DNA from 2 places in the Pseudobacillus sp. FSL P4-0506 genome. Region 1 is predicted to be linked to the other one. Evidence: a T-box and tRNA genes for the amino acid it is inferred to sense, from the RefSeq annotation. Region 1 holds a T-box; the other holds one or more tRNA genes.
What was found. The T-box of region 1 lies ahead of thrS (threonine--tRNA ligase). A T-box ahead of a tRNA ligase gene usually reads a tRNA of that ligase, here a tRNA-Thr.

Region 1 (10,536 bases):
TTGCGGTCAATACCGAGCAGAATAATATCGCCAAGCCCCCCTGCTCCGATTAAAGCTGCCAATGTGGCCGTTCCGACAATTAACACCATGGCTGTCCGGATGCCTGCCATCATCACCGGCATAGCGAGTGGAAGCTCCACTTTGATTAACTGTTGATGGTTTTTCATTCCCATCGCTCTGGCGGCTTCAGAAAGTGAGGGATCAACCCCGGTAATCCCCGTGTATGTATTACGAAGAATGGGAAGCAGAGCATAAATAACCAGAGCGATAATGGCCGGCAGCCGACCGATTCCAAATATCGGGATCATTAATCCAAGCAAAGCGAGTGATGGAATGGTTTGAAGAACGGCAGTCATGCCGATAATACTTTCTGCGGCCTTTCTATGCCTCGTTAAATAAATGCCAAGGGGAATAGCGATCAGTACCGCGAAAAACAGGGAAATCAGAGAAAGTTGTACATGCTCAAGCAGCGAGTGCAGCATGTCCGCCTTGCGTTCATTAAAAACAGCGATAAAGTTATCCATGTGTCCGTCGCTCCTTCAGCCTGTCCGATAAATAAGCAAGGGCTGATTGTCTCGTAAGCACGCCAATAATTCTCCCGTCTTTTTCGACTTGGACCTGTTCGGCTTGCAGCAACAGGTCAATCGCTTCTTCTAACGGCAAGGTTGCCTGAATCGTCCGGATCCCTGGCTGTTTTACAAGAACGAGTTGTTTTTCAAGAGCCTGTTCAGCTGTGAGTGTTCCCAGTGTGAACGGGCGAGCTGTACCGATAAACTGTTCAATAAACTGATTGGCCGGATCGTTAAAGATCGCCTCCGGGGTGTCGATCTGAACAATTTCTCCCTCTTTCATTAAACAAATTCGATCTCCTAGCTTAAAGGCTTCCTGCATGTCATGGGTCACGAACACAATGGTTTTATGAATGCGTTTTTGCAACTCAACTATATCATCCTGCATTTTCTCCCTGCTGACTGGATCCAAAGCGCTGAATGGCTCGTCCATTAATAAGATGTCCGGATCGGCGGCTAAGGCGCGAGCCACACCTATTCGCTGCTGTTGGCCGCCCGATAATTCTGTTGGCTTTCGATCTCTATATGTATGGGGGTCCAGTCCTACCATGACTAAAAGCTCATCTATCCTCTTCTTTATTTGGGGCCGGCTCCATTTTTTTAATTCCGGTACCACAGCAATGTTCTCTTGGACTGTCATGTGTGGAAACAGAGCAATCTGCTGAAGAACATAACCGATGTTCCAACGGAGCTCATGAATATTATAATCATTTATATTTTTTCCGTTGATAGCAATTGTGCCCTCTGTCGCATCAATTAACCGGTTAATCATTTTCAAAGTCGTTGTTTTTCCGCAGCCGCTTGGGCCGGCCAGAATAAGAAACTCTCCTTTGCGTATGGATAAATCAATAGATTGAACAGCTATGGTCCCATCAGGGTATTTTTTTGAGACCTTTTCAAATTGAATCATATTCACTCCTCTTTTCTCTTTTTCCTAATTATTTCCCTAACTATTCATACTAACAAACTCTTCTTTTTCATCAAATGAAAAGGCCCGCTGCAAGCAATCAAGTAAGATGAATGTTCCGCATGATCAGGTAAGCAACTGTAAGAACAAAAAAGCCGACTTCCTTAAAGGGATCGACTTTTTTATTCTCAAATGGCCTTGCTCTTTTCTTATTTCCTGCGTTCTTTTATTTGCTGCAGAATTGTCTTCTTGAAGTCAGCCAACGAAACCATTTTCGATTGTTGCTCTCCATACTTTCTGACGTTTACTGTCTTCTCTTTCACTTCGTTGTCTCCTAGCACTAGAATGTATGGAGTTTTCTTTATCTGGGCTTCTCTTATTTTGTATCCGATTTTTTCCTCGCTTTTATCAGTTCTCGCTCTTATTCCTGATTGCTTTAATTCGGATTCAACTTTCAAGCAATGGTCGAGATGAACCGATGAAACAGGGATAATTTCGACTTGAGTCGGTGCAAGCCAAACAGGAAAAGCACCTGCAAAGTGTTCAATTAAAATGCCAAAGAAACGATCAATGGAGCCAAACACAGCACGGTGAATCACAACGGGACGGACCTTCTCGTTATGTTCATTAATATAGGTTAAACCAAATTTCTCTGGCATTTGGAAATCCAGCTGGATTGTGGCACATTGGTGGCTTCGCTTCAAGGCGTCTTTGATATGGAAATCAATTTTTGGTCCATAAAACGCTCCGTCCCCTTCATTTATCTCGTAATGAATCTCTAAGCTTTCGAGGACATTTTTCAATGCTCCCTCAGACATCTCCCAAAGGTCGTCAGTGCCGAGTGAATTCTTTGGACGAGTGGAAAGCTCCACTGAATACTCAAAACCAAACGTGCGATATACCTTGTTAATCAGAGAAAATACTTGCTTAATTTCACTCTCGATTTGATCCTCTCGCACGAAAATATGAGCATCATCCTGGCAAAACGTACGGACTCGGAACATTCCGTTTAAGGCACCACTATATTCATGTCGGTGGACTTGACCGAACTCAGCGAAACGAATGGGCAGATCTCGATAAGAGTATAGATTATTTTTAAAAATGAGCATGTGACCCGGACAATTCATTGGTTTCAGAGCAAATCTAGCATGATCCACTTCAGAAAAATACATATTTTCGTGATAATGATCCCAGTGACCGGATTGTTCCCACACCCGCTGATTCATCATAAATGGTGAGCGCACTTCGTCATAATCGGCACTCTTTTGCAGCTCCCGCAAAAATGCCTCTAGTTCATTCCTGACAATTTGGCCTTTCGGTAGATAAAACGGCATGCCGGGTGCTTCTTCAGAAAACATAAACAGTTCCAACTGTTTTCCTAATTTGCGATGGTCTCGCTTTTCTGCTTCTTCCAAGAAATTCAAATACTCCTCTACCTCTTTTTCTCTGTTAAATGCTACACCGTACACCCGTTGGAGAACGTCATTTTGACTATCGCCCCGCCAATAAGCTCCCGAGACACGAGTTAGTTTGAATGCCTTGATCAATCCTGTAGAAGGAAGATGCGGACCACGGCAAAGGTCAATAAACTCTCCTTGTTGGTAAAGAGTGATCTTCTCACCCTGTCCGATCTCCTTTAATATTTCTAACTTGAATGGTTCTTCTCTTTCTTTAAACAGCATTTCAGCTTCTTTGTAAGACACGTCGATTCGCTTGATTGGTAAATTCTCTTTTACAATGTTCTTCATCTCTCTTTCAATCGCAAACAAGTCCTTTGGAGTCAAGCTATGATTTAATTTCATATCATAGTAAAAACCATTTTCAATGACTGGCCCTATTCCTAATTTCACCTCTCCATAAAGTCTTTTCGTTGCCTGTGCCAATACATGAGCCGATGTATGCCGCAAAATAGACAATCCTTCTTTAGAGTGCAGTGTTAAAATAGAAAGCTCCACATCTTTTTGCAGATGATGACTTAGATCTACCAACTCCCCATCTGCCTTTGCTGCAACTGCATTTTTCCCCAGGGAGAGGCTGATGGAATTGGCTATAGTCTCCACTGTTGTGCCTTTCGCAAATTCCTTTATGTTTCCGTCTGAAAGTGTAACTTTGATTTTTTCCTTGCCTATCATCCTAAACACTCCTTTTAAAAATAAATAAAAAAACACACCCATCCCCCAACAAGGGACGAGTGTGCATTAACCCGTGGTTCCACCCAACTTCCCATAAGCTCAATAGATGGCTTATGGCTTTGGTGCTGTAACGTAGCATAGACGGCATTGGATACTTCAAGTTCCCCAATACAGCTTAAAGGCGGTAAACTATTTCCCTAAGCTAGGAAGATTTCAGCCTGTTCTTCCCTCTCTGAAAGCCGTAAAAATAATTCGTGTCCTTCTCATCGCAGTAATCCTTATTTTTTTGTTGGTAAAATAAAAAAACACACTCATCCCTCAACAAGGGACGAGTGTGTATTAACCCGTGGTTCCACCCAACTTCCCATAAGCTCAATGGACGGCTTATGGCTTTGGTGCTGTAACGTAGCATAGACGGCATTGGATACTTCAAGTTCCCCAATACAGCTCAAAGGCGGTAAACTATTTCCCTAAGCTAGGAAGATTTCAGCCTGTTCTTCCCTCTCTGAAAGCCGTAAAAATAATTCGTGTCCTTCTCATCGCAGTAATCCTTATTTTTTTGTTGGTAAAATAAAAAAACACACTCATCCCCCAACAAGGGACGAGTGTGCATTAACCCGTGGTTCCACCCAACTTCCCATAAGCTCAATGGACGGCTTATGGCTCTGGTGCTGTAACGTAGCATAGACGGCATTGGATACTTCAAGTTCCCCAATACAGCTCAAAGGCGGTAAGCTACTTTCCTGCGTTAGGAAGATTTCAGCCTGTTCTTCCCTCTCTGAAAACCGTAAAAGTAACCCATGTCCTTGTCAGTGCTTTTCGCAAATTTAAACAGTTCATTTGAAATTATGTTACATACTACAACAAATGATCATAAATGGCAACACTATAATTTTAAATTTCTAGTCTCTCGATCTTTTTCATTAAGCCTCATTCGGACACACGACGGGTGGTTTCCCCCAATATCGAAATAAAAAGTTAATCTGACTTTAACTTAGAATAAAGATTAAGATCGACGAATTTGTCTTTCACTTTCTCACATTGTCTCAGTGTTCCTTCGAAAGTGAAACCTAGTTTTTTTAGCACTTTAATAGAATTGACATTTTGAGGCTCCACTTTAGCTTCCACCCTATTAAAGTTTAACGCGTTAAAGGAGTAATCAATCAAGGCTGATACGGCTTCTGTTGCATAGCCATTTCCCCAATGCATTCTAGCTATGTCATAACCAATTTCAGTTTTGGCATTATCAAAATCCAAGGAATTGTAACCGCAAGAGCCGATAATTTCATTGGATAGCACCTCAACAATAGAGAAACGAACCGCTTGGTTATCTTGAGATAACTTTTCAAGATAAGTAATCATTTCTTTCGCCTCATCTTCATTGGTGAAATGCTGGATATTCATGAATTGAGTTACTTCAGGATCAGCCCATATTTTAAACAAGCTTGATGAATCGGCAATCGTCATTTTTCTTAAATGTAACCGTTCTGTATACAAATCTTTAATCAATACTTTTCCCTCCTAAGGTAAATTGTCGGTGAGTTAAAAATATTGATATCTGCGCATAATTCAGTCCCTTCTGTTTATTCCTTGATTATTATACAGGTTTTTACGGATTATTCCATAAAAACCATCTAAAAGAAATTCAAGACACTATTTAAAATCAGTGCCTGGCAGCCGGATTTCTACTTTTGTGCCTTTTCCTTCCTCACTCTCAAAGAAGATTTTGCCTTTGTGATGCTCGATAATTTTGAAGCTAACCATTAATCCTAGGCCCGTTCCTTTTTCTTTATTAGAATAGAACGGTTCTCCCAGATGCGGGATACGATCTTGAGAAATGCCAATGCCATTGTCGGATACTTCAATGCAAATAGAACCATTGGCCGCCTGTTTTGTACAAATGGTTACCTTTCCTCCATCGGGCATTGCCTCAATGGCATTTTTAATTAAATTTAAAATGACTTGCTTCATCTGCTTCTCTTCGACTCTGACTAAAGGCAGCCCTTCTGCTAACATAGGAACTAATTCTACCCCATAGAGTACAGCTTCGGGCCCCATGAAGGCAATCGTATCTCTTAAAATGCTGTTAATGTCCTTTTCGGTAAAAAACATTTCTTGATTTGGCTTGGCGAGCATTAAAAATTCCTGCATGATTGACTCAATTCTATCAAGCTCGGAAAGAATAATTTGGCTGTATTGATGATGAGTTTCTTGTCCCCACAACTGAGTAAAGCCTTTAATAGCGGTTAAGGGGTTTCTTACTTCATGAGCAATGCCAGCCGCAAGTTGTCCGACTGCACTTAATTTATCTCTCTTATTCAATAAGATTTCTTTCTCTTTTAAGCTGGTAATATCTTGTGTGATCACAATGACCCGGTTTTCAAAGCGCTCATCAATGATCTTACGCGATCGAAGCCAGATAACAGAGCTATCTTTGTGAATAGCCTGGTATTCAATTTCTGCTCGTTCTCCGTAAACTTCTTCTCTGGCAAACTTTTTAAATCTCTCCTGGTCTTCCGGATGAATAACTGATATGAAGGAGCTGAGGTCTTGATAGATCTTACTTTTTGGATGTCCTAGCACTTTTTCATAAGAAGGGCTGATATAAAGGAGCCGGTTCGTAAAACGGTCGTATACGCAAAAAATATCGTTAATATTTTCTGAGATGTCGAGGAATTTTTTTTCGTTTTCTTTTAATTCTTCTACTTTTCGATCTAATAAGAGGGCTGTTTCAATTTTTCGAGTAATATTTCTTGTGACGCAAACCGCAGCGGTGAATTGTCCATTGGCATCCAATACAGGTGACATAGAAATTTTCATATGAAGAAAAGAACCCTCTTTGTGCCGGCGAATCGTTTTAAAATGGTGGACGGTTTCTCCAGACATGAGCTTTTGTTTTAAAAAGCTAAACTCACCTTCTAAATGTATGGGAACGACTGGCAGAAGGTCCTCCTGTATTTCATTTAATTTCCAGCCGTATTCTTGTTCAAATGCCTCATTTACAGCAATAATTTTCCCATTCTGATCAAAGACACATAGAGGATCACAAACTGCTTTTAAAAAAGCGTTACGCCAACTATTACATTCAACTGGCAAATGATTTGATAAAATGGATTCTGTTTCATTGGTTTTCACTTCTATCCTCTCCCCCTTATTACTATGTCTAAAATTCTTTTATTTTTCATCAAAAACCTTTCAACAAATGGCGAGTTTTTATGACAATTTCCAATATGAATGTAGGTGCCCAGATTCCTTTTTACACAATTCTCAGCGAATGAACTATAATAAAGACAAACATATCGTAAAGAAGAGGTGCCGCTATGGAAATAAAGCAGTTATTTGAATACTTTCAAGAACGGACGCCAGCCATTTTAGGCAGTGAAAATTTTACGAAGTTTGCTGTTCTTCTTCCCCTTGTTGAAAAAGAAGGAGACATCCATGTCCTGTTTGAAGTGCGCTCACATAAGATGCGCCGGCAGCCCGGAGAAGTTTGCTTTCCGGGTGGAAAGTGCGATCCGGAAGATGAAGACGAGCGCTTCACTGCAATACGCGAAACGGCAGAAGAACTTGGCGTTATACCCTCAGATATACACCATACTTTTCCGCTTGATTTTATGCTATCCCCTTTTGGTACTATTATCTTTCCGTTTGTGGGAGCGTTGCCGACCAGCCAATTAAATACTAATCCAGAGGAAGTAGAAGAGGTGTTCACTGTCCCGTTGGATTATTTATTGAAAGCTGTCCCAGACTGCCACTCGATTAACTTTAAAGTGGAACCGGAGGAAGGCTTTCCGTTTGATCTCATCATCGGGGGGAAAGATTATAATTGGCAGGCACGCCCAATGGATGAATACTTTTATTTTTATGAAGACCGGATTATTTGGGGATTAACAGCACGCATTCTTAAACATTTCCTAGATATAGTCAAAAAGTCCGGAGTCTTTTGTGAGCCTCCTCCTCTTGACAAATCAAAAAAATAATAGATAATTATGAATAATCATGAATACTTAAACGATCAAGGGATTAGTAAACACGTGAAAGGCGCCAGAGAGTGGGACCCACCGGCTGAAAGGTTCCTCGCCGGCAGCTGTTGAACCTGCCCTTATTAAGCATCGCTTATGACAACATAAGCCGTTTTCCCTCGTTACGGGGTTTAAAGCGGGCGCTTCTATGCGCCAATAAAGGTGGTACCGCGGAACAGCATGCCCTCCGTCCTTTTTAAGGAGGAGGGGCATGCTGTTTTTTTTATATACGAGAAAAGGATGATGGATTGTGAAGAAATCACGGGTTGTTGTGAAGATCGGCAGCAGTTCCCTGACGGATGAACAAGGAAATATTGTGGAAGAAAAAGTTCAAGACCATGTGTCTGCAATCGCAAAGCTTCGTGAAAATGGGCATGAAGTCATAGTCGTTTCTTCTGGAGCCATTGCCGCGGGGTTCCGGTCTCTTGGCTATAACTCTCGGCCTAAAGCAATAGCCGCCAAGCAGGCAGCGGCAGCGGTTGGGCAAAGCTTGCTGATTCAGAAGTATATTTCCTTGCTTGCTCCTTTTGGCCTCGTTGCTGCTCAAATGCTGTTAACGAAGGAAGACTTTTACAGCCGCGGTCGCTTTCATAATTTTTATACTTCGATGTCGGAATTATTGCGGGCAGGCGCTGTTCCGATTATTAACGAGAATGATTCTATTTCCATTGAGGAGCTTACTTATGGGGATAACGACATGCTGTCTGCACTTGTGAGCGGTTTTACCCAGGCGAATGCCTTGATTATCCTTACCGACATTGATGGGCTTTATGACAGCAATCCTGTTCATAACCCCGAAGCAAAACGGTTTCACTTTATTCCTGAAGTGACAGATGACCTGTTGTCGTATGCTGGTGACAGCAGCACTTCTATTGGTACCGGAGGAATGAGGTCAAAGCTCTTAGCAGCAAAAAAAGCGCTATCTCTTGGAGTGCCAGTGTTTGTTGGCAACGGCACAGGCAAGGAGAAGCTGATGGATATTCTTGAAGGAAAAGGAGCAGGCACATACATTGGCGCTCCCTTCAAAAGTCATATGCAAATGAAAAAACAGTGGCTGGCCCATCATGCAAAAACAAACGGAGCGATCGTAGTAGATGAAGGAGCCGAGCAGGCGATTCTTTCAAGAGGAAAAAGCCTACTGCCCGTTGGCGTTCTATCTGTTGAAGGCTTGTTCCATGCCATGGACGTGGTCACGGTCTTAAATCAAAAAAGAGAAGTGCTCGGCAAAGGACAGGTTTTTTATTCTTCTGCAGACCTTGAAAAAGTGAAAGGTCAGGCTGGTGCACAAGCGCGGCATTATTCTATCAATGAACGGGCTGAGGTCATTCATCGTGATAATTGGGTAACTACAAAAGTATTTATTTAACAAAGAGAACGGAGTGGAGATAATGGGAGAATTACTGGAGAAAGCAAGGCTATTAAAGACGGCTTCTTATCAAATGGCTATGTTGGATGAAGCAGAAAAAAACGAGGCGCTAGAAAGAATAGCTCAAGCGTTGCTTGCCAATGCAGATTTTATTTTACAGGAAAATGCCCGGGACATGGAAGATGGAACAACTGCCGGATTTGTTCCACCTTTACTAGACCGACTGCAGTTAACGGAGGAACGGATCGGCCAAATGGCTGATGGCGTCCGACAATTAATTAAGCTAAAAGACCCAGTTGGCGAAACAACAGAACAGTGGACGCTTGAAAATGGATTAAATATTCGGACAGTCCGCGTGCCGCTCGGCGTGATCGGCATGGTGTATGAGGCACGGCCGAATGTTACGGTTGATGCCGCAGCTCTATGCTTAAAAGCAGGCAACGCAGTCCTGCTCCGCGGGAGTTCCTCTGCAGCTCGGTCCAATCTTGCATTGGTAAAAGTTATGAAAGCTGCTTTGCAAACTTCTTCGATTCCAGAAGATGCACTGCAATTGCTGGAAGACACAAGCAGAGAAACAGCGACTGAAATGTTCCGCTTAAATGAATACTTGGATGTGCTCATTCCACGGGGCGGAGCAGGCTTAATTCAGACTGTGATCAAACAGGCGACCGTACCTGTGTTGGAAACTGGTGTAGGAAATTGCCACGTCTATATTGATGGCAGCGCAGAGAAAGATATGGCCATTGCCATTGCAGAAAATGCGAAGCTCCATCGACCTTCTGTCTGCAATGCAGCTGAAACGTTATTGATTGATATACATTGGCCTTACCGAAAAGAGCTCTTGCACACAATCGCCGAAAAAGGCGTTGAGCTGCGCGGATCGGCTGATTTGGCAGAGGAATTTTCATTTGTTAAACAAGCAGAAGAAGAAGACTGGCACACTGAGTATCTAGCTCCGATTCTTGCTGTAAAAACAGTGACAGGTGTCCGAGAGGCTATTACTCATATTCAAACATATGGAACGAAACACTCAGAAGCGATTGTGTCAGAGAACAGAGAACATGTGCAAACATTCTTCCGGGCAATTGATGCCGCAGTTCTTTATCATAATGCTTCCACTCGTTTTACAGACGGTGAACAATTTGGATACGGAGCAGAAATCGGCATCAGTACCCAAAAGCTTCATGCCCGTGGGCCAATGGGGTTAAGAGCCCTTACGACAGTAAAGTCACTCGTAGAAGGAACCGGACAAATTAGACATTGATGAAAAAACCGGCCGCTCTAATTTTGGGCTGCCGGTTTTTTCTCTCCATTTACAGGAAAGCCATATGAATGTAGTTGCTTTCCTGTAAATGAAATCCCTGTTTAACGAGCGCTTCCCACATATAGCGATCCAGTGAATAAGGACTCTTTTCCTGTAATTCGGCCACCTTTTCTTTGTCAAGCGAGAATGTATATAAATAGTCCTCAATGATAAAAGATGCATAAATGACTTCTTCATACTCATTCCAGTCAAACAGCAAAATAGCCTCTTGTCCCC
Region 2 (10,536 bases), on a different contig from region 1:
TTGACTCCCTCCCGAAATGTCCTACTGACCAAAAAGTAATTGATTCGTTTACTACAACTTCAACAGAAAAGGAACTTCTCCTTCTTCGAGAAAACTGCCCCGTTTGTCCAATAAGAACTTAAACAAAAAAGCGTTCACCCTTCTTAGATCAACGCCTCTGTTAGTTGAAGCATAATTGCTTTTTTAGTCCTCAAAATTTTCATCATAAGGGTTCGCATACAAATCTATATCAAATTCAGCTTTTATACTATTTGCAAATTCAATCTGTTCCTTATCAATATGCAAACCGGGTGTGTATCCACTTTCCATTATTACAACAATGGAAAAATGGCATTCCAATTCATACTCCATTTTCAACTGATTTATTAAAGCTGCTTTATTTTTTAACCGTCCTAAAATTTGGTCCATTTGCTCTTTCACATCAAAGGACTCTTGGTAGCCTGTGCTTAATTCCCAAGCTGTTTCTAATCGATAATGATTTTTGTGGAAGTAATGTTTTGATTAAGGGGCCTTACAATAACATCACCCTTTTTATAGGTTTTTGTAGGTTCAATTTCCAATGTTTCAGTCACATAATCAATTGAAAATTCATCTCCATACAATGTAAAGTAAACCATTACTTGAGTTTTATCCAAATTAAACTTTTCCCTCCGATAATTCTTACTTTCCATTTGTATAGTGATAATGTTCCTTATCTCACGAATGTATAACTCTCACAAACTCATAGGAATTACAAACAACGACCACATCGATACTAAAATACCTGACAGAAGAACAACAACGAAGAGAACCTTCACTCTGTTATCTTTTGCCTCCTTCTTAGCAATAGACATGATTATCATTGCTACCATCATAACGTAGAAGAACCAATTTAAATACGTTGACCACCCAAAAACTGCAACATTACCGAACTCTGTTAGACCATAAATTATAAACCCTAAACCTTGAGCAAATATCCCCTAATAACGAAGCTATTACAAATAATACACAGATTAGTATGATCTGCATCTTTATCTTTACCTATACCACCCCCAACATGCCATATCTTGAAAGATAGTGCTAAAAAATAGCCCAATTAGAACCATTACAAAGAAAAAACATTTTGAAATACCATTAAGGCTCGTATTCTCTCGCTTTCGTGGGGAATAGCAGAACAACTATGTACGATTAAACAAATTTGTTAATAACTGTTATTTAATTAAACTACCCCGTTAGTGGCAGAAGAATTTTTAAACAACTAGGTTATTTTTTAAATGACTTTATTATCTCTGCACAAGATGAAGAAAAAACACTTACACGAACAGAAACCCCCGGACAAAGGAACTTTTAACCTTCCAGTGTTCGGGGGGCAGCTCATTGATATATCTCTGTCTACTTCTCTTCCTTATTTATTTCTAACTCTCCGGTATTGGTATAGTCGTATTCCGACCTGTCTACGGGTGTAAAGTTTGGCGGTGAATAAAATCTAAGCAAATCACCATTTACAACTCGGTCTGAAAGCTCTAGTTTGTACTCCGCCTCTTGCTGAAGTTCCTTAGCTTTTGAAAGCCGGGCTTCTTCTAATTTTTCTCCTGTAGATGAATTGTAAAACTTGCCGTTAATGGACGTAACGGCCGGACTAACGAAGTCGCCATTACGGAATGGGACCAGCGAATCGTGCTTATCGGATAATATATCTGTGCCGAATTGAATATATTCCTTTGAATCAATTCCAAGTAGATGGAGAAGTGTTGGAAGCAGATCAATTTGTCCGCTGTATTCGTGGTTGACTCCCCCTTGGATGCCAGGTGCGTGAATGAATAAAGGTACTCTTTGTAATCCCGTACTTTCAAAAGGGGTTATCTCTTTTCCTAACACCTGCTTCATCGCCTTATTATGATTTTCAGAAATGCCATAATGATCGCCGTACATAACGATCACCGTGTTATCATACAAGCCTGATTCTTTTAGAGCCGTAAAGAATTGCCTTAACGCTTCATCTGCATATCGGGCCGTTTGAAAATAACGGTCAACAGATTTATCACCGGTTGTATGAGGCGCAATCGTTGTCTCCTCATCCGCTATCGTAAACGGATAATGATGACTTACTGTGATAAATTTCGTGTAAAATGGCTGCGGCAATGATTTTAACAAAGGCATTGACTGCTCAAAAAATGGCTTGTCCATTAAGCCGTAATCCGCTAAATCTTTCGGATTCATTTCATAGTAGCTGGAATCAAAAAATCGATCGTAACCAAGTGATTTATAAATCTCGTTACGGTTCCAAAAGCTTCCCGAATTTCCATGGAATACAGCCGAAGTATAATCATACCGATCTAAAATAGCTGGAGCTGCCTGATATGTGTTTAACCCTTTGGTAGTAAAGGCTGCCCCTTGCGGCAGACCGTATAAAGAGTTTTCAATCATAAATTCTGCATCCGCCGTTTTTCCTTGGGCTGTTTGGTGGAAAAAGTTATCAAAATAAAGGGTGTTTTTATCCCTTGTTAACGAATTTAAAAATGGTGTCACTTCTTCCCCGTGTAATTTATAATCAATTAAAAAGTTTTGAATGGACTCAAGGTGCAAATAGACGACATTCATGCCTTTAGCTGCACCGAAGTATTTCGGATTTGGTTCTGCATAATTTGTTTTTACATAATTGTTCACTTCTGTGATGTCATCACTATCTGCCAGTACCCTTTGTGCAGAGGCCCTTGTGCTTTGAACAGCATCGTAAATGGTGTAATTATACATCCCTAAATACTTTACGATATATTTACGATCAAATCCCCTTGTCAATAATTCAGGGCGATCGGCCTCTGCTAATGCTAAGTTAACACCTGAAATTCCCATACCTAACAATAGGACTGTGCTTGCTTTCAAGCGATTCGTATCTTTCATTTCGATCTTCACAAACTTCAAGGCCAGCAGTCCTGCCAAAAGGACAAGATCAATGAAAAATAAAAAGTCATATGGTTTTAAAAGATACACTATACTTGTGCTTACATCGCCTAAGTTTTCCGTTTGGGTTAACGTCGGCAACGTGACAAAGTCATTGAATGACCGGTAATACAAAACATTAGCAAACACCAGGATGGACAAGAGTGTATCTATGATTAATAGGGCTATATACTTTCTTCTTCCTTTAAAAAAGAACGCCAACCCTAAAAACAGTAAAGACGAGCCTAAAGGGTTCAGAAACAGCAGAAACTTCTGTACAGAATTATCTATTCCTAATTCAAATTGTGTTAATTGGACAACATAGGTTTTCACCCATAGAAGAACGGCTGCTATAATAAAAAAGCCAATAAATTTGTTCGAAAATCCTTGCACCTTTTGAAACACATTATTCATTCTTGTAAACCTACTTTCTAGCAAACTTCTTTTCTAAAACTATTAATCTAGTGGTACTTTCTTTGGACTATCTAAAGTTGAGATTCTTGACTTTAAGCAAAGTGATGAAGGTCTATCACTTCTCTACCGTACACTGTTTATATGTCCGCCGTGTGTCCAAGTGAACAAATTAAGCAAGATGCTACTAATAACCTAGAGGTCCAATACTGCACTCCTGTCAGTACGGAAGATTATGACAATGCGGAGGAGCATATGGCACGTACAGAATGAATGGCAAAGAACATACTTCCCCTCTTCTTTATAGGACGACACTAAGTAACCCCTCCTTTATTATGAGGAGGGGTGTTATCAGAATGGATCTGGCAATAATATAATCGTGTGAACAAATTACTTGATCCCTTCACTGCCGCTTGTTTCGGCTTCAATCACTCAAAGCTATTCCAATGAAATTTCCTGGTTCTGTTTATTAAAGAAATGGAAACCTGCATATGTTTCTTCTTTTATTTCTTTAGGCAATTTAGTAGCCATAATAAAATATGGCTCATGAGGCACTTTAATTTTATAATCAAACGAAACATTTTGTAATTCCACTTTTATAGAAGCGACCTTATCATTATTAATCCGCCCCATAACTACTCCATACTGACCTTCACTTGTTTCAATTCCTTCATAAGCTAAGCCACTGTTGATAGTACCACTGTAAAGAATACGAAGATTTCTATTGAGGCCTTCTTCTAAAATAGCCTTATGTAAGTTCGAATCAACTTTGTAAAGAGCAACATGTATACTCGATTCTCCCAGATGTACGGCTTGTACCAATGTAAGTTTCACATTAGAACGGCCAGAAGTTTGGTTTTCCCACTTTGCCAAATACGCTTGGATGTCGTCGTTATTATTTTTAATAGGGTATCTCATCATGTAAGACATGATTGAAATAAGTACGGCTGCTAACATAACAATAATAATTAAAGCTTTTTGTTTAGAAATTACAATCCCCTCTTTGATTAATATAAGCTCCGTTATTGGTATAGGAAAGGACCTTCATTAGAAGATCCTTTTTGCTGCTTATTCACTTAAAGCGTTCATTTACCGATTATAAAATCCTTAAGGCAGCTGCCTTTTCTCAGAAAGTAAAGTTTTGAAAAAGTGAAATAGTAATAATTAATGTTGATAAAGTACCGAAAGATGTTAGAGTAATGATTTTCCGGTTATTCTGCTCTTTTAAAGGTTTAATGAGTTCATAAATCGCTGCAATCCATATAAATGCGAATACTATGCTAATAATGATTATGGACATATTTCACATACCCTTTCTCATAGTTTTTTATAGCTTAGCATTAAAGTGATTGTTCCACAACTCAGCTCTTTAGATGGATAAAACCTCTAAGCATTAAGTAAATCACCCGTACACTCTTAGTAACAACTTTTTTGCCTTTATGCCGTCATTTGAAAATGGCGCTGGCCGGATGATCACCGGTTTAATAGTTTTTTACAGGCTTAATTGTGGAAAAATCAAGAAAAAAATCTTCCATAAATGTAATGACAAAACATACAAAGAAACGAGAGCTCTTGCATGTTTTTACTTGCCTTAGCGCTTCAAATTTCCGCTTCGGAGATTATAAACTTATAGATGTAAAAAACACCCTTATTCTTCCCATAGAAGAATAAGGGTGTTTTGGAAGAAAACTATATGTATGACGGAGAAGGAGGGATTTGAACCCTCGCGCCGCTTACGCGACCTACACCCTTAGCAGGGGCGCCTCTTCAGCCTCTTGAGTACTTCCCCAGAAAAATAAAAACTCCGCAGGCAAGATTCGAACTTGCGACCGATCGGTTAACAGCCGATTGCTCTACCACTGAGCTACTGCGGAATAAAGTGGGCCTGAATGGACTCGAACCACCGACCTCACGCTTATCAGGCGTGCGCTCTAACCAGCTGAGCTACAGGCCCATTTATGCAAATGGAGCGGGTGATGAGAATCGAACTCACGACATCAGCTTGGAAGGCTGAGGTTTTACCATTAAACTACACCCGCATTAAAAACTGGCTGGGCTAGCTGGATTCGAACCAGCGCATGACGGAGTCAAAGTCCGTTGCCTTACCGCTTGGCTATAGCCCATTAATAATAATATGTATGGGGCGATCGATGGGAATCGAACCCACGAGTGTCGGAGCCACAATCCGATGCGTTAACCACTTCGCCACGACCGCCATTCTCACTGGTGGAGGGGGACGGATTCGAACCGCCGAACCCGGAGGGAGCGGATTTACAGTCCGCCGCGTTTAGCCACTTCGCTACCCCTCCATCTGAAATAGAGATAGTTTTTTAGACAATGAAAAAATGGTGGCTCAGGACGGAATCGAACCGCCGACACATGGATTTTCAGTCCATTGCTCTACCGACTGAGCTACTGAGCCACACAAAAATATTATATATCAACAGCAAGACACTCCTTGCTGGAAGAAATATGGCGGTCCGGACGGGACTCGAACCCGCGACCTCCTGCGTGACAGGCAGGCATTCTAACCAACTGAACTACCGGACCAGATTGCGGGGACAGGATTTGAACCTGCGACCTTCGGGTTATGAGCCCGACGAGCTACCGGACTGCTCCACCCCGCGACGATAACATATAAAAATAATTATGGCGGAGGAAGAGGGATTCGAACCCCCGCGCGGTTTAACCCGCCTGTCGGTTTTCAAGACCGATCCCTTCAGCCAGACTTGGGTATTCCTCCATATAGCGGCGGAGGGGATCGAACCCCCGACCTTGCGGGTATGAACCGCACGCTCTAGCCAGCTGAGCTACACCGCCAAACTAAATATAAAATCAATGGAGCCTAGCGGGATCGAACCGCTGACCTCCTGCGTGCAAAGCAGGCGCTCTCCCAGCTGAGCTAAGGCCCCACGTTACAATATTTAGAGCAATAACTGGTCGGGAAGACAGGATTCGAACCTGCGACCCCTTGGTCCCAAACCAAGTGCTCTACCAAGCTGAGCTACTTCCCGTAAAAACGGTTAAATGGCGCGCCCGAGAGGAGTCGAACCCCTAACCTTTTGATCCGTAGTCAAACGCTCTATCCAATTGAGCTACGGGCGCATTGCTTTATAAATGGTGCCGAGGACCGGAATCGAACCGGTACGGTAGTCACCTACCGCAGGATTTTAAGTCCTGTGCGTCTGCCAGTTCCGCCACCCCGGCATGATATGGAGCGGAAGACGGGATTCGAACCCGCGACCCCCACCTTGGCAAGGTGGTGTTCTACCACTGAACTACTTCCGCATTTCCGCAGAATGTTCTGCCTTTTCACTAAAAAAGATTTAAGAGAAAAAACGATGCGGGTGAAGGGAGTCGAACCCCCACGCCTTGCGGCGCCAGATCCTAAGTCTGGTGCGTCTGCCAATTCCGCCACACCCGCATATAAATGGTGAGCCATGAAGGACTCGAACCTTCGACCCTCTGATTAAAAGTCAGATGCTCTACCAACTGAGCTAATGGCTCGTTCTGAAAAAAGTTGAAAGGGAAATGGTGCCGGCAAGAGGACTTGAACCCCCAACCTACTGATTACAAGTCAGTTGCTCTACCAATTGAGCTACACCGGCTTACTAGGTAAAGGCAAAAATGGAGGATGACGGGATCGAACCGCCGACCCCCTGCTTGTAAGGCAGGTGCTCTCCCAGCTGAGCTAATCCTCCAAATGGTGACCCCTACGGGATTCGAACCCGTGTTACCGCCGTGAAAGGGCGGTGTCTTAACCGCTTGACCAAGGGGCCTTCTATGTATGTAAAGGAAACCAAAAGAAAAACCCCGATTAGGGGGCTTGCCTGGCAGCGTCCTACTCTCACAGGGGGAATCCCCCAACTACCATCGGCGCTGAAGAGCTTAACTTCCGTGTTCGGGATGGGAACGGGTGTGACCTCTTCGCTATCGCCACCAGACTGTATAAAGTTGAAAGAGTTTGTTCTTTCAAAACTGGATAATATGTGTCAGTAACCGGCAACTCCGTGCCATTTCATGTGTGACGCCGTTAGGCGTATCATTAGGATAAGTCCTCGATCGATTAGTATTCGTCAGCTCCACGTGTCGCCACGCTTCCACCTCGAACCTATCTACCTGATCATCTTTCAGGGATCTTACTAGCTTGCGCTATGGGAAATCTCATCTTGAGGGGGGCTTCATGCTTAGATGCTTTCAGCACTTATCCCGTCCGCACATAGCTACCCAGCGATGCCTTTGGCAAGACAACTGGTACACCAGCGGTGCGTCCATCCCGGTCCTCTCGTACTAAGGACAGCTCCTCTCAAATTTCCTGCGCCCGCGACGGATAGGGACCGAACTGTCTCACGACGTTCTGAACCCAGCTCGCGTACCGCTTTAATGGGCGAACAGCCCAACCCTTGGGACCGACTACAGCCCCAGGATGCGATGAGCCGACATCGAGGTGCCAAACCTCCCCGTCGATGTGGACTCTTGGGGGAGATAAGCCTGTTATCCCCGGGGTAGCTTTTATCCGTTGAGCGATGGCCCTTCCATGCGGAACCACCGGATCACTAAGCCCGACTTTCGTCCCTGCTCGACTTGTAGGTCTCGCAGTCAAGCTCCCTTGTGCCTTTACACTCTGCGAATGATTTCCAACCATTCTGAGGGAACCTTTGGGCGCCTCCGTTACTCTTTAGGAGGCGACCGCCCCAGTCAAACTGCCCGCCTGACACTGTCTCCCACCCGGATCACGGGTGCGGGTTAGAAGTTCAACACAGCCAGGGTAGTATCCCACCGACGCCTCCACCGAAGCTGGCGCTCCGGTTTCAAAGGCTCCTACCTATCCTGTACAAGCTGTGCCGAAATTCAATATCAGGCTGCAGTAAAGCTCCACGGGGTCTTTCCGTCCTGTCGCGGGTAACCTGCATCTTCACAGGTACTATAATTTCACCGAGTCTCTCGTTGAGACAGTGCCCAGATCGTTACGCCTTTCGTGCGGGTCGGAACTTACCCGACAAGGAATTTCGCTACCTTAGGACCGTTATAGTTACGGCCGCCGTTTACTGGGGCTTCAATTCAGAGCTTCGCGTGAGCTAACCCCTCCTCTTAACCTTCCAGCACCGGGCAGGCGTCAGCCCCTATACTTCGCCTTACGGCTTCGCAGAGACCTGTGTTTTTGCTAAACAGTCGCCTGGGCCTATTCACTGCGGCTCCTCAGGGCTATGCACCCCAAAGAGCACCCCTTCTCCCGAAGTTACGGGGTCATTTTGCCGAGTTCCTTAACGAGAGTTCACTCGCTCACCTTAGGATTCTCTCCTCGCCTACCTGTGTCGGTTTGCGGTACGGGCACCTTTCACCTCGCTAGAGGCTTTTCTTGGCAGTGTGGAATCAGGAACTTCGGTACTAAACTTCCCTCGCCGTCACAGCTCCGCCTTGATGGTGATGGGATTTGCCTCATCACCGGCCTAACTGCTTGGACGCACAACCAACTGTGCGCTTGCCCTATCCTCCTGCGTCCCCCCATTGCTCAAATGGTGAAGAGGTGGTACAGGAATATCAACCTGTTGTCCATCGCCTACGCCTATCGGCCTCGGCTTAGGTCCCGACTAACCCTGAGAGGACGAGCCTTCCTCAGGAAACCTTAGGCATTCGGTGGAAGGGATTCTCACCCTTCTTTCGCTACTCATACCGGCATTCTCACTTCTAAGCGCTCCACAAGTCCTTCCGGTCTTGCTTCACCGCCCTTAGAACGCTCTCCTACCACGGACACCACAAGGTGTCCATCCACAGCTTCGGTGATACGTTTAGCCCCGGTACATTTTCGGCGCAGAGTCACTCGACCAGTGAGCTATTACGCACTCTTTAAATGGTGGCTGCTTCTAAGCCAACATCCTGGTTGTCTAAGCAACTCCACATCCTTTTCCACTTAACGTATACTTGGGGACCTTAGCTGGTGGTCTGGGCTGTTTCCCTCTTGACTACGGATCTTATCACTCGCAGTCTGACTCCCAAGGATAAGTCTTTGGCATTCGGAGTTTGTCTGAATTCGGTAACCCGAGGGGGGCCCCTAGTCCAAACAGTGCTCTACCTCCAAGACTCTTCCCTTGAGGCTAGCCCTAAAGCTATTTCGGAGAGAACCAGCTATCTCCAGGTTCGATTGGAATTTCACCGCTACCCACACCTCATCCCCGCACTTTTCAACGTGCGTGGGTTCGGGCCTCCAGTAAGTGTTACCTTACCTTCACCCTGGACATGGGTAGATCACCTGGTTTCGGGTCTGCGACCTCATACTCATGCGCCCTATTCAGACTCGCTTTCGCTGCGGCTCCGCCTTTACGGCTTAACCTCGCATGAAATCGCAACTCGCCGGTTCATTCTACAAAAGGCACGCCATCACCCATTAACGGGCTCTGACTACTTGTAGGCACACGGTTTCAGGTTCTCTTTCACTCCCCTTCCGGGGTGCTTTTCACCTTTCCCTCACGGTACTGGTTCACTATCGGTCACTAGGGAGTATTTAGCCTTGGGAGATGGTCCTCCCGGATTCCGACGGAATTTCACGTGTTCCGCCGTACTCAGGATCCACTCTGGAGAGAACGATGTTTCGGCTACAGGATTGTTACCTTCTCTGATGGGCCTTTCCAGACCTCTTCGCCTACACCGTTCTTTTGTAACTCCGTATAGAGTGTCCTACAACCCCAGAAGGCAAGCCTTCTGGTTTGGGCTGTTCCCGTTTCGCTCGCCGCTACTCAGGGAATCGCGTTTGCTTTCTCTTCCTCCAGGTACTTAGATGTTTCAGTTCCCCGGGTGTGCCTTCTCCTACCCTATGGATTCAGGTAGGGATACTGTTCCATTACGAACAGTGGGTTTCCCCATTCGGAAATCTCCGGATTAACGCTTACTTACAGCTCCCCGGAGCATATCGGAGTTAGTCCCGTCCTTCTTCGGCTCCTAGTGCCAAGGCATCCACCGTGCGCCCTTTCTAACTTAACCTAAAATGGCGATTACTCGGTTATTGCTTGGTTACTTTTATACGATATTATCCAGTTTTCAAAGAACAAGATTGCTTACCTATAGAGAAGGAATTCATCCTTCAAAACTGAACAAAAAACAATGCCGTTAATTCGCTTGTGAGAACAGCGTTCTCTGTTGCTACTACGTGCGGCTAAAAGCCTGGCACGGTTCACAATTTCCTTAGAAAGGAGGTGATCCAGCCGCACC

Region 2: it encodes a tRNA-Thr, which carries the amino acid that the T-box ahead of thrS (threonine--tRNA ligase) is inferred to sense. The anticodon was not compared.

What each region holds. Positions count from the first base shown of each region.
Region 1 is NZ_JBBOOI010000001.1:2,749,940-2,760,475, reverse strand. It holds gene MKZ02_RS13925 (ABC transporter permease/substrate-binding protein) at 1-524, opposite strand, end outside; gene MKZ02_RS13920 (ABC transporter ATP-binding protein) at 517-1,479, opposite strand; gene thrS (threonine--tRNA ligase) at 1,686-3,608, opposite strand; T-box leader at 3,657-3,884, opposite strand; T-box leader at 3,930-4,157, opposite strand; gene MKZ02_RS13910 (GNAT family N-acetyltransferase) at 4,587-5,117, opposite strand; gene MKZ02_RS13905 (PAS domain-containing sensor histidine kinase) at 5,262-6,743, opposite strand; gene MKZ02_RS13900 (NUDIX hydrolase) at 6,929-7,588, shown strand; gene proB (glutamate 5-kinase) at 7,881-8,996, shown strand; gene MKZ02_RS13890 (glutamate-5-semialdehyde dehydrogenase) at 9,019-10,260, shown strand; gene MKZ02_RS13885 (hypothetical protein) at 10,310-10,536, opposite strand, start outside.
Region 2 is NZ_JBBOOI010000002.1:185,983-196,518, forward strand. It holds partial or broken gene MKZ02_RS24035 (DUF4279 domain-containing protein) at 184-635, opposite strand; gene MKZ02_RS22850 (LTA synthase family protein) at 1,372-3,333, opposite strand; gene MKZ02_RS22855 (hypothetical protein) at 3,769-4,203, opposite strand; tRNA gene MKZ02_RS22860 (tRNA-Ser) at 5,032-5,119, opposite strand; tRNA gene MKZ02_RS22865 (tRNA-Asn) at 5,133-5,204, opposite strand; tRNA gene MKZ02_RS22870 (tRNA-Ile) at 5,211-5,284, opposite strand; tRNA gene MKZ02_RS22875 (tRNA-Gly) at 5,296-5,369, opposite strand; tRNA gene MKZ02_RS22880 (tRNA-Gln) at 5,379-5,453, opposite strand; tRNA gene MKZ02_RS22885 (tRNA-His) at 5,470-5,545, opposite strand; tRNA gene MKZ02_RS22890 (tRNA-Tyr) at 5,555-5,639, opposite strand; tRNA gene MKZ02_RS22895 (tRNA-Phe) at 5,677-5,752, opposite strand; tRNA gene MKZ02_RS22900 (tRNA-Asp) at 5,804-5,880, opposite strand; tRNA gene MKZ02_RS22905 (tRNA-Met) at 5,884-5,957, opposite strand; tRNA gene MKZ02_RS22910 (tRNA-Ser) at 5,981-6,073, opposite strand; tRNA gene MKZ02_RS22915 (tRNA-Met) at 6,077-6,150, opposite strand; tRNA gene MKZ02_RS22920 (tRNA-Ala) at 6,170-6,242, opposite strand; tRNA gene MKZ02_RS22925 (tRNA-Pro) at 6,268-6,344, opposite strand; tRNA gene MKZ02_RS22930 (tRNA-Arg) at 6,359-6,435, opposite strand; tRNA gene MKZ02_RS22935 (tRNA-Leu) at 6,449-6,537, opposite strand; tRNA gene MKZ02_RS22940 (tRNA-Gly) at 6,544-6,618, opposite strand; tRNA gene MKZ02_RS22945 (tRNA-Leu) at 6,673-6,754, opposite strand; tRNA gene MKZ02_RS22950 (tRNA-Lys) at 6,762-6,837, opposite strand; tRNA gene MKZ02_RS22955 (tRNA-Thr) at 6,863-6,938, opposite strand; tRNA gene MKZ02_RS22960 (tRNA-Val) at 6,959-7,031, opposite strand; tRNA gene MKZ02_RS22965 (tRNA-Glu) at 7,035-7,109, opposite strand; rRNA gene rrf (5S ribosomal RNA) at 7,159-7,274, opposite strand; rRNA gene MKZ02_RS22975 (23S ribosomal RNA) at 7,377-10,308, opposite strand; rRNA gene MKZ02_RS22980 (16S ribosomal RNA) at 10,514-10,536, opposite strand, start outside.